DNA from 3 places in the Cytobacillus mangrovibacter genome. Region 2 is predicted to be linked to each of the others. Evidence: riboswitches for the same ligand, from Rfam matches in the RefSeq annotation. Region 2 holds a riboswitch; each other region holds the start of a gene.
The links. Region 2 has a riboswitch for cyclic di-GMP ahead of ACFYKT_RS20540 (methyl-accepting chemotaxis protein). Riboswitches for the same ligand answer to the same signal wherever they lie in the genome.
Positions count from the first base shown of each region.

Region 1: linked by a shared signal. The riboswitch ahead of ACFYKT_RS19825 (EAL domain-containing protein) and the one ahead of ACFYKT_RS20540 (methyl-accepting chemotaxis protein) in region 2 are both predicted to bind cyclic di-GMP.
Region 3: linked by a shared signal. The riboswitch ahead of ACFYKT_RS13875 (sensor domain-containing diguanylate cyclase) and the one ahead of ACFYKT_RS20540 (methyl-accepting chemotaxis protein) in region 2 are both predicted to bind cyclic di-GMP.

Region 1 is NZ_JBIACJ010000016.1:41,609-45,827, forward strand. Features, by position in the region: gene ACFYKT_RS19825 (EAL domain-containing protein) at 1-2,119, opposite strand, end outside; cyclic di-GMP riboswitch class I at 2,223-2,310, opposite strand; gene ACFYKT_RS19830 (PilZ domain-containing protein) at 2,972-3,436, opposite strand; gene ACFYKT_RS19835 (spore gernimation protein GerQ) at 3,664-3,909, shown strand; gene ACFYKT_RS19840 (spore coat protein) at 3,926-4,219, shown strand, end outside.
Region 2 is NZ_JBIACJ010000018.1:42,916-47,134, reverse strand. Features, by position in the region: gene ACFYKT_RS20560 (M48 family metallopeptidase) at 1-540, shown strand, start outside; gene ACFYKT_RS20555 (hypothetical protein) at 654-944, shown strand; gene ACFYKT_RS20550 (DUF2085 domain-containing protein) at 974-1,303, shown strand; gene ACFYKT_RS20545 (DUF4180 domain-containing protein) at 1,338-1,703, shown strand; cyclic di-GMP riboswitch class I at 1,876-1,966, shown strand; gene ACFYKT_RS20540 (methyl-accepting chemotaxis protein) at 2,080-3,771, shown strand; gene sstT (serine/threonine transporter SstT) at 4,116-4,219, shown strand, end outside.
Region 3 is NZ_JBIACJ010000007.1:79,142-83,360, forward strand. Features, by position in the region: gene ACFYKT_RS13865 (molybdopterin-dependent oxidoreductase) at 1-369, opposite strand, end outside; gene ACFYKT_RS13870 (MATE family efflux transporter) at 582-1,943, shown strand; cyclic di-GMP riboswitch class I at 2,229-2,313, shown strand; gene ACFYKT_RS13875 (sensor domain-containing diguanylate cyclase) at 2,393-3,574, shown strand; gene ACFYKT_RS13880 (methionine aminopeptidase) at 3,633-3,845, opposite strand; gene ACFYKT_RS13885 (NADPH-dependent FMN reductase) at 4,039-4,219, shown strand, end outside.

The DNA.
Region 1 (4,219 bases), on a different contig from region 2:
AAGGGGGACTAAATAGATAACCTTGAATGACCTTACAGTTATACTTCCTTAGAATATTTAACTGCTCAATCGTTTCAACACCTTCGGCAACTACTGACATGTTTAAACTATCTGCTAATGAAATAATCGTGGAGATTAACATGTTATTTTTAGGTAAAGTTGATATATCTTTAATAAACGACCGATCAATTTTAATGGTATCGACCGGAAAACGTCTTAAATAATTCAGCGAGGAGTAACCAGTACCAAAGTCATCAATACTAATGTGTACACCTAATTTTCTTAACTGATTTAATGTCTTTGTTATAGTTGTTTGATTTCCCATTAGAATGGACTCTGTAATCTCAATTTCCAATAGCTCGGGATTAAAATTAGTTTCAATCAGAATTCCGTTTATCGTTTCATAAAGATCCTTTTGCAAGAATTGCTGTGCTGAAAAATTGACAGCAACACGAATAGGCGGCAACCCTTTCTTTTGCCAAGCACTGCTTTGTTGTAGGGCATTTCTAAGTACCCATTCTCCAATTTTCACAATTTGGCCAGTTTCCTCAGCTAAAGGAATAAATTCAGAAGGTGATAATGTCCCCCAGCTTAAGTGTTCCCAACGTATCAGCGCTTCTGCACTTTTTATTGTTCCCTGATCAATGTCTACCCTTGGTTGAAAGACAAGTGTAAACTCTTCACGTTCTATTGCTTTACGCAAATCATTCTGCAGCATAAAGGATCGATAGGATTGGATGTCCATTCCAGAATGATATACTCTATATTGATTTTTCCCTTGTTCTTTTGCACGATACAAGGCAGCATCAGCACTTTTCATTAACATTTGTTCATCTCCGCCATCATAAGGGAAAATACTGATTCCTATACACACGGTAATGAATAACTCATAACTATCAATATAAAATGGAGCTTTAAATACTTCTAATATTTTTCCTGCAATTTCCAAGGCATGCTCTCTATCTGTATTCGGCAATAAGATATTGAACTCATCACCGCCCACCCGCGCAACCAAACCTAATGTTTGCACACTGTCTTTTATTCTTTTTGCAATTTCTTGAAGAACTTTATCACCAATAATATGACCAAGTGAATCATTAATATATTTAAATCGATCCATATCTAAATACATAACTGTTAATGTCTGATTGGTTTGCCTTGCATGATTTATCTTTAAGATTAATTGATCATTAAAAAATCTTCTATTTGGCAATTCTGTCAAACCATCATGATAGGCCATATAAGTGATCTTTTCCTGGTATTGCTTCTGATTGGTAATGTCCCGGATCGTGCAGGCAATAAAACAGCGATTATGAACCCAGCGTTTGCCAATCTGAACCTCAGCAGGAAAAGCCGTTCCATCTTTTAATGTAAGAATTACTTCATCTAATTTCTCGTACCCTATGAAATTATTCAAATGATTAACGGCTGATAGAACACTGTTAATATATTCTTCCGTATCAACACCTGTGAAAAGTGTGGTTATGTTTTCCCCTAGAATAGCCGCTTTATCTTTTTTAAACATCTTCTCCGCTGCGGGATTCACCTTTAAGATAACCCCATCCTGATTGACAATGATCATCGAATCAATGGAAGTCTCATTAATGACATTCGCCAGTTCTTCAGAAATTCGCAGCTGTGCTGTCATATTAGACAACTCTGAATTAGCCTTCTCTAGTTCTCTTTTCTTTTCAGTCAAATCTTCAGCTTGTTGTATAAGAAGTTGTTTCATTTTGTAGAGTTGAACAAATCCTTCCACCTTTGCCTTTAAGATGACTGGATCAAATGGTTTTAGAATATAGTCAATCGCTCCAATTGAGTAGCCTGTAAAAATATGCTCGGAGTCAAGATTATTGGCAGTAATAAATAGAATGGGGATATTTTTCGTCTTCTCTCTTGCTTTAATGATTTTCGCTGTACCAAAGCCGTCTATACCCGGCATTTGAACATCTAATAATATCGCAGCAAAGTCGTATTTTAATAAGTGTTTTAACGCCTCTTCACCCGAAAAGGCTTTTATTAAATTATATTCCTCTCTTTCAATGATTGCTTCCAGAGTCAGTAGATTTTCAGGCCGATCATCAACTAATAATAGATTAATTTTTTCATTGCTCTTCAAAATAAAGTGTCCACTCCTCTCTGTAAAGTCTGATTTCCTTATAAAAAAAAGACTACCTATATGGGTAGCCTTAAATAAACATTTACTTCTATGTTTACTTTTTACTGGCAACCCGACTATCATTGTCCCTTTGAGACTTTAGACTCGTAGCTTTGCGTCCTTATCTTTCAATAAGTTTGCCTAAATAATTTAGTTCTAATAGTTTTTGTAAAACTACAGTTTACAGTTGTTTACTTTTTACCTTAAGCACTTCTTCCTATTACCTTGTTAATTCATTTATACTATACGAATAATATTAAGTAAATGATTTTGTCAATTTTGGGAAAATTATGCCGAAGGTGGTATACCGGGGGATTTGTAAATATTTAATTTCTATTTAATGTTTGAATAAATCTTCGTTGAAACTTAAAAAATAAAAATAGAAGCATCCCATAAGTTTTGGTCAAATTGTGGGATGCTTCTGTTAAAATTCTCAGGGTTAGCATTCCACTTTCGTGTTGCTAACCGATCCTTATGTCAAGGGTTTGACGGGCAGATTACATCATGCCGCCCCTAAGGTGAGAGTGTGTAATATCTTTAACCTAGTGTGTGTAGAGTGCGGTATATCAATGTTTTGTTAAATTCTGACTGTAACATCTTTAACGAGGTTTTACTATTTTTTACTGGATTGCGTTAGCAAAATGTTAGCAATTTGCTAGCCTGGTTACGACCACGAAATTAACAATTTGCTATTAACGGATTTACCATATAGAAACGTCAAAAGGTTTTGAATATCATTTTCTATATGAAAATTCCCAATTTATTGTTCTTATATAAGCACGAATATCAATTGTGAAAGGGCTTCAATATTCATCAACCAATTTTGCCTCGATTTTCAACTTGAAAATTGTGTATTGCTAAATTTAATCTTGTTATGTCTTTTACAGATAAATCAACAAACTGTACACCATAAGAAATTGATTTCCCTTTAATGTAATCTTCTCTTCTCATGATTTTACCTTTTAAATCAAATAATTCGCCGTAGAAGGTAAAATTAATTTTTATTATAATATTGTATTTTACAGGAAATTCAAAAGACGTTAGAAACTTCAGACCACCAATACTAAGATCCTCGATTACTCCATTAAAATTCCTATTCTTTAATTTCCCTATAGAACTATTACCAAATTCCATTAGAGTAAAAGTACTTTCTATTTTAGGAAGGTTTATTCTATAAGAATTTCTCTTTTCAATTGGACTAGTCTTTTTAACGATATTTAGGTTATTTTTAGAATATCCACCTCCGATCCAAAGTATACAGGGTTGGCCAGGGGGGATTTATTTTCACAGAAAAATAGAGTATAAAATCGGATTATATCCATAGAATACAAGATTTACTATTTCGCGGATAATTCAGGATCTGTAATTGGAATAAATACTCCTTCCATACCTTTAAAGAGGGAGGTTGTCATATATCCATCTTCTTGCAAAAAATTTATAATAATTTTATTTTGAATTTGGAAATATACCTTTGTATAAATAAATCAATAAGAAGGGAACCAAAAATGGACAATCAAAAATTAGCAGATCATGAATCATTAGATTTACATGAAGTTATCAATTTTAAAACCCTTTGCTTAGCGAAATCAAAACTAATGCAAGGACTCGTATTTGATCATGATTTGAGAGCACTAATGCAAAAAGATGTTGAACAATCCATTCTAGCGCTTGGAGAATTACAGGCAGTTTATCAACGTGCACCTTTTGAAGCTCCTGTTCCTCAAAACCGGCCAACACCAATAATAAATTGAAAGGAAGTATAATTCATTGAATAATGACTATTTAGACCCTATAAACTCGTTACATGTACCCGAGCTAGCTGATACCACATTTGCAATGGATTTCCTTCTTCGTGCCAAAGAAGGTGTCCGGAATATTGCAGTCGCATTAACAGAGTCTGCATCACCTGATGTTAGAACCCTCTTACGAACACAGTTAATGCAAGGTATTGCCATGCACCAAGAAATTACAGAACTAATGATTAATAAAAAATGGTTCCATCCATACGAACTAAGTGAACAGTATAAACTAGATCAACTCTCTGCCAACAATACATTGATG
Region 2 (4,219 bases):
CAGCAAAAGATAAAAGAAATGAAGGATAGGCAGCAGGGATTACAGAAAAAGGTCTATGAGCATGGAGAGAATTTTCTTTATTTAGGAAACAGCTTCCCAATAAAGATTTTCCAAGATATAAATCTAACGCAAGACCATGTCGTGTTTGAGGGAGAAACATTGCATATATATGTGAAGCTTCTTGAGGATGAAAGAATAAAGCAAGCTTTAAAACGATTCTATTACAAACAATGTAAGTCATTAGTGGAGAAGAGTATTGCCTCCTATCAAAACAAATTTAAGGAAAAACCGCGTTCCATCCGTATATCAGATAGCAAAACTACGTGGGGAACCTGTGATTCAAGGAGGCAGTTAACTTTTAATTGGCGGTTGGCGATGGCACCTCGTGAAGTAATTGACTATGTAGTCGTTCATGAAATGTGCCATTTCGTTCATCTGAATCATGACCGCTCCTTCTGGCGCCTTGTTGGAAGTATCATGCCTGATTATAAAGACAAGGAGAATTGGTTAGCTTTATCTAATTGGAAAATGACTGTTTAGTATAAAATAATTCCCAATGAATTCTAATAGTAAATGATAATAATGGTTAGGAATTAAACGATTTGATAGGTATTGAATGAAAGAGCAAGAGAAATAAATAAGGGAGGAAGTACATGTTTTTTATCGGATTAACCATTTCGCTTATTTTACTTTTGTCGGGAATCGTTCTGCTTGTACAATCTTCTTATATAATAGGAGGCATTCTATTAGGTTCGGGCATAATTGTACTCATATTATTGATTCATTATTATCGAAAAAGAAATCGTAAAAAAGATAGCGGGATTTCGGATTGTTTGGATTGTGATATTCCTGTAATGAATTGTCCAAGTCTATCATCAATGAAAAAAATGGACTGTGATTGTGATGGAGATAAAGGATTTGATTGTGATTGTAGTCCCAATTGATTGACCTAACAATAGGGAGGAAAAAAACAATGAGGGAGCTTTTGATGACTGTCCCGTGTCATCGTATACCTGAAAGATGTCTTCACTTCAAAGGGAAGCCCATGCCCCTATGTACAAGATGCTTTGCAATGCTGCTTGGCTATCTTTTTACACCGATTGCTTTAGCTTTTCACATGGTCGTACCTTTGTGGGTCCCAATTATTTTGGCGGTTCCTCTTGTAATAGATGGATTTACACAGAAATGGAAGTGGAGGAAGAGTTCTAACCCTACTCGTTTTATAACCGGCATTCTTTTTGGAATTGGGCAATCACTATTTATTTCCATTATGATTTGGAGTATTGTTCAATTCTTTATATAGCGCTATAAAGATTATTGAGAGAGGATGGATAATTATGGAGATAACTGCAATAACAGAAAATGGCATAGGTATTGCTGTTGTAAAATCTAATGAAATCCTAATTAATGATGTTCAGTCGGCTTTGGATTTTATGGCAACAGTACAGTATGAATCAGGCTGCAATCGTATAATTATAAATAAATCAGCAATTTGTGAGGACTTTTTTCACTTAAAAACAAGACTTGCAGGAGAAATATTACAAAAATTTGTTACTTATCATGTTAAATTTGCAATAGTTGGTGACTTTTCTAATTATGAAAGTAAGAGTTTGAAGGATTTTATTTATGAGTGTAACAATGGTAAGGATGTATTTTTTGTTCCAGATGAAGAAAAGGCGATAGAAAAAATGATGAATGTTTAATTCATAATTCAATTCTTTATGGACATTAAAATAAACAATTCGACAAAGAGGTATGCGGAACAATTTAATCAATCAAATATTTAGGTGTGGGCAGATGTTCGTACAAGTTTTATTTGCTAATATTCATAAATACCTATATTATTATTTTTATATAGTAATAAGGAATTAGATAATTAATAAGGGGCAAATCTATTGAAAAATAGAGACGCAAAACTACAGGGGCTAAAGTATGGATTGATATACTATGCCAGCCAGTTGCTGAAAACAATTGTTTTCATTACTAGACCCTTCTATTTAGAAGGGTTATTTTTGTGTGAATTAGGTTAATATCACAGCTTTGACCATGACAATAATTAATAGGGAGAGAAACAAAATAATGAGGATAAGTGTAAGAAAAAAATTACTGCTCGGTTTTATTTCAATTATTATGTTAATAGCGATCATTTCAACTAGTTCCTATTATCAGTACGATATTATTAACAGAAATTATGCCGAAGCCATTGATGAAGGCCTTCAAAAAAATAAGCTTGTTTCTGAGATGCAGGAGTCCGTTTTATCAGAACAGATTGCTTTGCGTGGTTTTATTATTAGCGCAGATGAAACCAATATCAAGCGTTTTAATCAATCACATGATGAGTTTGTAAAAAGTTCAAAAGAATTTTTAAGTCTAAAGATTGATTCAAAGGCACAAAAGATAATCGAGGATTTAATTGAAGTAGAAGTGCAATACCGAGAAGTAGCTTTAGAGGCGATTGAATATAAAAAGACGGAACAATTGGATAAGATTACAGGATTAATGAAAATAAGAGGAAATGCCATCTCTAGCAGGGTAGCTGAAAATGTTGAAAAGGCCCTTCTTAATCAGGAATTGTCATTTAAAGAAATGAGTAAGGAACAATCGAATCAAATCACGCACATGAAAACCTTATTAGTTGTTATTTCCCTAGCTGCATATCTTATTGGAATCGCTGTTGCCATCTATTTAAGCAAAATAATCTCCAAGCCTGTTCAGCAAATTTCAAAATCGGCCGAGCAAATTGCTAATGGAAATTTGCGATTGGATGATATCAAGATCAAGAATAGAGATGAAATTGGTCAATTAGCAGACTCATTTAATCAAATGACCCATAATTTAAGGGAATTAATTGTACAGGTGGATCATACATCCGGACAGGTTGCATCTTCTGCTGAGGAATTGACTGCTAGTGCACAGCAAACGAATGCGGCAACCGAGCAGATTGTAACTGCCATTCAGGAGGTTGCTAGCGGATCCGAAATACAAGGGAAAAATACAGAAGATAGTGCGATAGCAGTGAATGAGATGGCTTTGGGGATTCAGCGAGTAGCGGAAAAAACGGCAACTGTGGCTGAATCGGCATCAGATACGACAAAACAAGCCGTTGTTGGCAATGATTCGATTATAAAAGTAATCGAGCAAATGAGGTCAATAAATAGTTCTACCGATGAAACGAACAAAGTAATTAAAGAATTAAATAGTAAATCAGCAGAGATTGGTCAGATTATTGATATGATAACGGGAATAGCAGAGGAAACGAATTTATTAGCTTTAAATGCTGCAATTGAATCAGCTCGAGCTGGTGAACATGGGAAAGGTTTTGCTGTTGTTGCAAATGAAGTGAAGAAACTGGCTGAGCAGTCACGAGCATCAGCAACCCAAATTGCTAACCTTGTACATGTCATTCAAAATGATACGGTGCGAGTTGCTGATATGATGGACAAAAATACAAATGAGGTCAATGAAGGAATGGATTTAGTACAGGACACTGGAAAAACGTTCGACTTCATTATGAAATCAATTGAGAATGTAAGTGATGAAGTTCAAGAGTTATCTGCTATTTCAGAGGAAATGTCAGCAAGCGTGGAACAGGTCAATTCCTCTATTGCCGAAGTTTCACTAATTGCAAAAGGGGCTGTTGGCCGTACAGGCGAGATAGCTTCTGCTTCAGAAGAACAGTTGGCATCAATGGAAGAAGTCACTGCGTCTTCATCCACATTAGCAAAAATGGCTGAGGATTTAAAAGGTTTGATTCGACGATTTACAATTTGATCCCAACTAATTGGATAGTCTTAAAAACAAGCGCTACTCATCGTAAATGAGATAGCGTTTTTTTATTCCTTTTTGTCAAATGTTATTAGTATAGTGAATACAGGCAAAATACTATTTGACAAATAATATTTTCTTTAATACATTTATAATATTCTATTAATTTATAATAATCTTAATTTAAATAATAGTATTGTAATATATTAAGCAAGAAAGTATAATACAATTCATAGATAAAAGACAGATGTCCATATAGGGTGGAATACCCTGAGGGTGTCAATTAATTAAATGAATCAATATACACAAATTGTTAGCAATATCAGAATTTTAACTAAGGGGGAACATCTATGAAGAGCTTATTCAAAAAGTGGAATCAAGTGAGCTTAGTCAAACAAATCATCATTGGTTTAATTATCGGTATTATTTTGGCTTTAGTTATCCCAGAAGTAGC
Region 3 (4,219 bases), on a different contig from region 2:
AAGATTCCCCATATTCCCGTAGAAGCTATATGGCAAAATACTCTCAGGACCGGCCGTTTGAATCAGTTCTTTCCAGTGAGAAGTAATCGTTTGAATTGCTTCCTCCCAGCTTATCCGTTCAAATTTCCCTTCATTCTTGGTGCCTACTCGCTTCATTGGATATTTCAAGCGATTTTCGCTATGAATTCTTTCCTTCATATTTCGCACTTTATTACAAATATTCCCTTTGGTTACTGGGTGATTCGGATCTCCATCAACTTTTACAATTTTTCCGTTTTCTTTATGAAGGAGTAAGCCGCATTGATCTGGGCAATCAAGGGGGCACACAGATGGAAAAACACCATCTTGTTGATTTACAAAAGTGGTCATTAAACTATTCTCCTTTACCAGGTTAATCAGGTGCAAGAATACAATGTTTTAATATTGTTATTATCATAAGACAGTTTGAAAAAGACCGCAATCATTTATCATTATTAGAATCCTATTAAAGAGTGATAATTTACTTGAAAAGTAGGGTTGATAGAGTATGATAGATTATAACTATTTTAATAAGGAATATTTTATTCAAGGAGTCCATAGCTATGAACCAAACGTTTACTATTCAAGAAAAGATAAAGCAAACCTTCATCTTATTGGTTCCAATTCTGATCACTCAGCTTGGAATGTTTTCAATGGTGTTTTTTAATACAATTATGTCTGGCAAGTATCATTCATCTGCACTCGCAGGTGTTGCGATCGGGTCATCCATTTGGAATCCAGTATTTACAGGCTTAAGCGGCATTTTGCTTGCTGTTTCTCCCATTGTGGCCCAGCGTTTCGGCGAGAAGAAAACGGGGGAAGTTACGTCGATAGTGAAGAATGGAATTTATTTAGCGGTTGGGATTGCGGTTGCCGTTATTATTATTGGATTCTTTTTCTTAGATCCATTATTAACGACAATGAATCTGCCAGATCAAGTGCATGAAACAGCATTTAACTATTTGGTTGGCCTAAGTTTTGGGATTATTCCCTTTTTTACTTTTAATGTTCTAAGGTCATTTATTTATGCCCTTGGCAAAACTCGTGTTGTTATGGTTATTTTGTTATTGGCTTTGCCAATCAATTTATTTTTTAATTATGTATTCATCTTTGGTCAATTAGGTTTCCCAGAACTAGGGGGCGCAGGTGGAGGGTATGCTACTGCTATTACCTATTGGTTAATATTGGGGATGACGATATATATTATAAAAACGAAAGAACCATTTTCAGTTTACAATATCTTTTCAAATTCTAGAGAGTTTTCTTTAGATAAATGTAAAGAAATCCTGAAAATTGGTGTGCCAATGGGGCTATCCATCTTTTTTGAAACAAGTATGTTTGCGGTTGTAACTATTTTACTAAGTAAATATAATGTTAACACGATTGCGGCTTATCAAGCTGCTTTAAATATTGTCTCCTTCTTATATATGATCCCTATGAGTATTTCAATGGCCCAAACGGTCCTAGTTGGGTATGAGGTCGGAGCAGGGAGATTTAAGGATGCAAAAGCATATAGCTGGTTAGGAATCTATCTATCTGTTATAATAGCCCTCTTCACAGGATTGTTAGTCGTTCTGTTCCGCTATGAAGTGGCTGGATTCTATTCCAATGAAGCAGCCGTTATTTCTTTAACTGCCCATTTCTTAATTTATGCCCTATTCTTCCAAATATCGGATGCTATACAAGCAACGGCACAGGCAGCATTAAGGGGCTATAAAGATGTAAATATTTCATTTATTATTACACTAATCGCCTATTGGCTCATTTGTTTGCCAGTTGGATATATTCTGGCACATTTTGCCGATCTAGGTGCAACAGGCTATTGGGTTGGATTAACAGTTGGATTGCTTGCTGCTGGCGTTTGTTTGTCAATGAGGCTCATTTATATTCAAAAGAAGAAGTTTGTTAGCAGACAAGTAGGATAGGATAACGTGATAGGTAAAGGAAAAAGGTATTCACTTTAAATAGTTGAATACCTTATTTTCCCTTTAAAGCTTTGCATGGCTAAACTATTTGATTTTATGATAATATATATATTGGGATAAAATATAACTTCAAATTGACCTACAATAGTCGGAAACTAGAATAGGGAATCTTGAAAAAATTCTGCCTATTTCCCATTTTTTGATTGAAAATGAATTGACTATGGTTATTAAGAACTATATAGTAAAGATACAACCATTTTATGACTTTTCAGAATTCCAATTTAATTATAGAAAAGGCAAATTCATTGAAAAATGAGGACGCAAAGCTAGAGGGGCTAAAGTCATTAGACAATGCCAGCCAGCTACCGTGTATAACTATGAATGAGTTAGATTAATCGGTATTTGGTTAGTCTATTTTTTGTGAAAATATATCTTTGGAAGTGTTAAAAATGGGTAAACACAAGGAAAATATCCATCAAATCTTAGGGATCATTACAAAACTATTGAAAAAGATCGGTACAGAGAAAAATATTATCTCAGGGGATACCTATAAGGAAATTATTCGCACGGTCGGCGAAGATAGCGATAAACAGGTTGTTGAATCTTTACTATCACAATTACAAAAAGTAAATGTACAAATGGAAAATATGAGCTGGTTAAATAAGCATTACATCATTTTGCATGATTTTGCCCAAGTTTGCAGTAAAACATTGAATGAAGAAGTTCTGCTTAAAAAGGCATATGAAATGGTTTCTCAAGTAATGCCGACAGATTCCTTTTTTATTGCGTTATACACCGAAGGAAATCCACTTATTCACTTTATTTTTATGGTGGAGAATGGCATATTCTATCCACAAGATTATATAAAAATGGGGAATAATTTTACTACTAGAGCCATTACAACAAAAGAAATTGTTCATCCCCGGAAAGTAAGTCTTGATCAAACAGATACAACGTTTGGAGTAACAGATACAAAGTCCGGCATTTTTGTCCCCGTAATTATTGATGATCATGTAAAAGCAGTGATTTCTGCACAAAGTGTATCTGACTTTGCCTATCGAAAGGAACATGAAGAATTACTGCAAATTATAGGGAATCAAGTTATCAATTCAATAGAGACAGCAAGACTTTATGAGAAAATATATTTAATGTCACAAACAGATGAATTGACAGGATTGAAAAATCATCGTGCCTTTCATAATGATTTATCCAAGTTAATTAGCTCAGAAGGACAAGAAATTACCCTTATGATGATTGACTCTGATCGTTTAAAGAAGGTAAATGACAACTTTGGCCACGATATTGGTGATTTATATTTGAGGGTTTTAGCTGATGGGATCAAAAGTATTTGTGATGAAAATGTCGTAGGCTACCGCTATGCAGGGGACGAATTTATGATTATCATAAAGGGCTCTTCTCAACATAGAGTGGACCAAATTTATGAAGAATTAGCGGAATACTTAGCTCAGCATCCAATTAGAATTTCAGACTGTGAAATCACTGTTTCAATTAGTTCAGGTGTTGCAACCTATCCGATGAATGGTTCTTCTGTAGATACCTTAAAGAAATCTGCCGATCAAGCTCAATATAAAGCAAAAAAACAAGGCGGAAATCAAATGGTTACATCTTAAAATAGGGAGTGTCAACACCGAAAAGGGATGAATATCCTTTGTGGTGTTGACACTTTTCTTATTCAATCTGGTTTTCCCAATCTGAATATTGCCCGCTTCCGCTGCAGCCAGGACAATCAAATAAATTGGCATGGTAGGCATATTCGTTCCCAGGGTATACGGAAAATCCTCGGCCATAGCATTCTGGACATTTATTCTCCTCTTCCATTTGAGATACATGTTTTTCGTATCTATTTGCTCTCCACTCATTAAACGAATTCAATAGTCCCATACGTTTCACCTCAACTATCTTTTTCTTATTTTTTGTGAATAAACTTAAATTTATACATAAGTTGTTTTAATTCGCATTTATGAAGAAAAAGTGTATGATAATGTATAATTAGGTTATTATTGTTCGCATGTTGAAAATGAGCAATAAACATTTCCTGTAAAAAGAGGAACACCAAGGAAAGGAGATACTACGAATGAAAATACTTGGTATATCAGGTACAATCATAGGCGCAAAAACAGCCATATTAGTTGAGACAGTTCTAAAAAAAATGAAGGAAAAGTATCCAGATACAGAGATCGAAATGCTCGACTTGAGAGAGTATAATATTGAATTTTGTGATGGCAGAAATCCCGATCTTTATAACGATGACACGA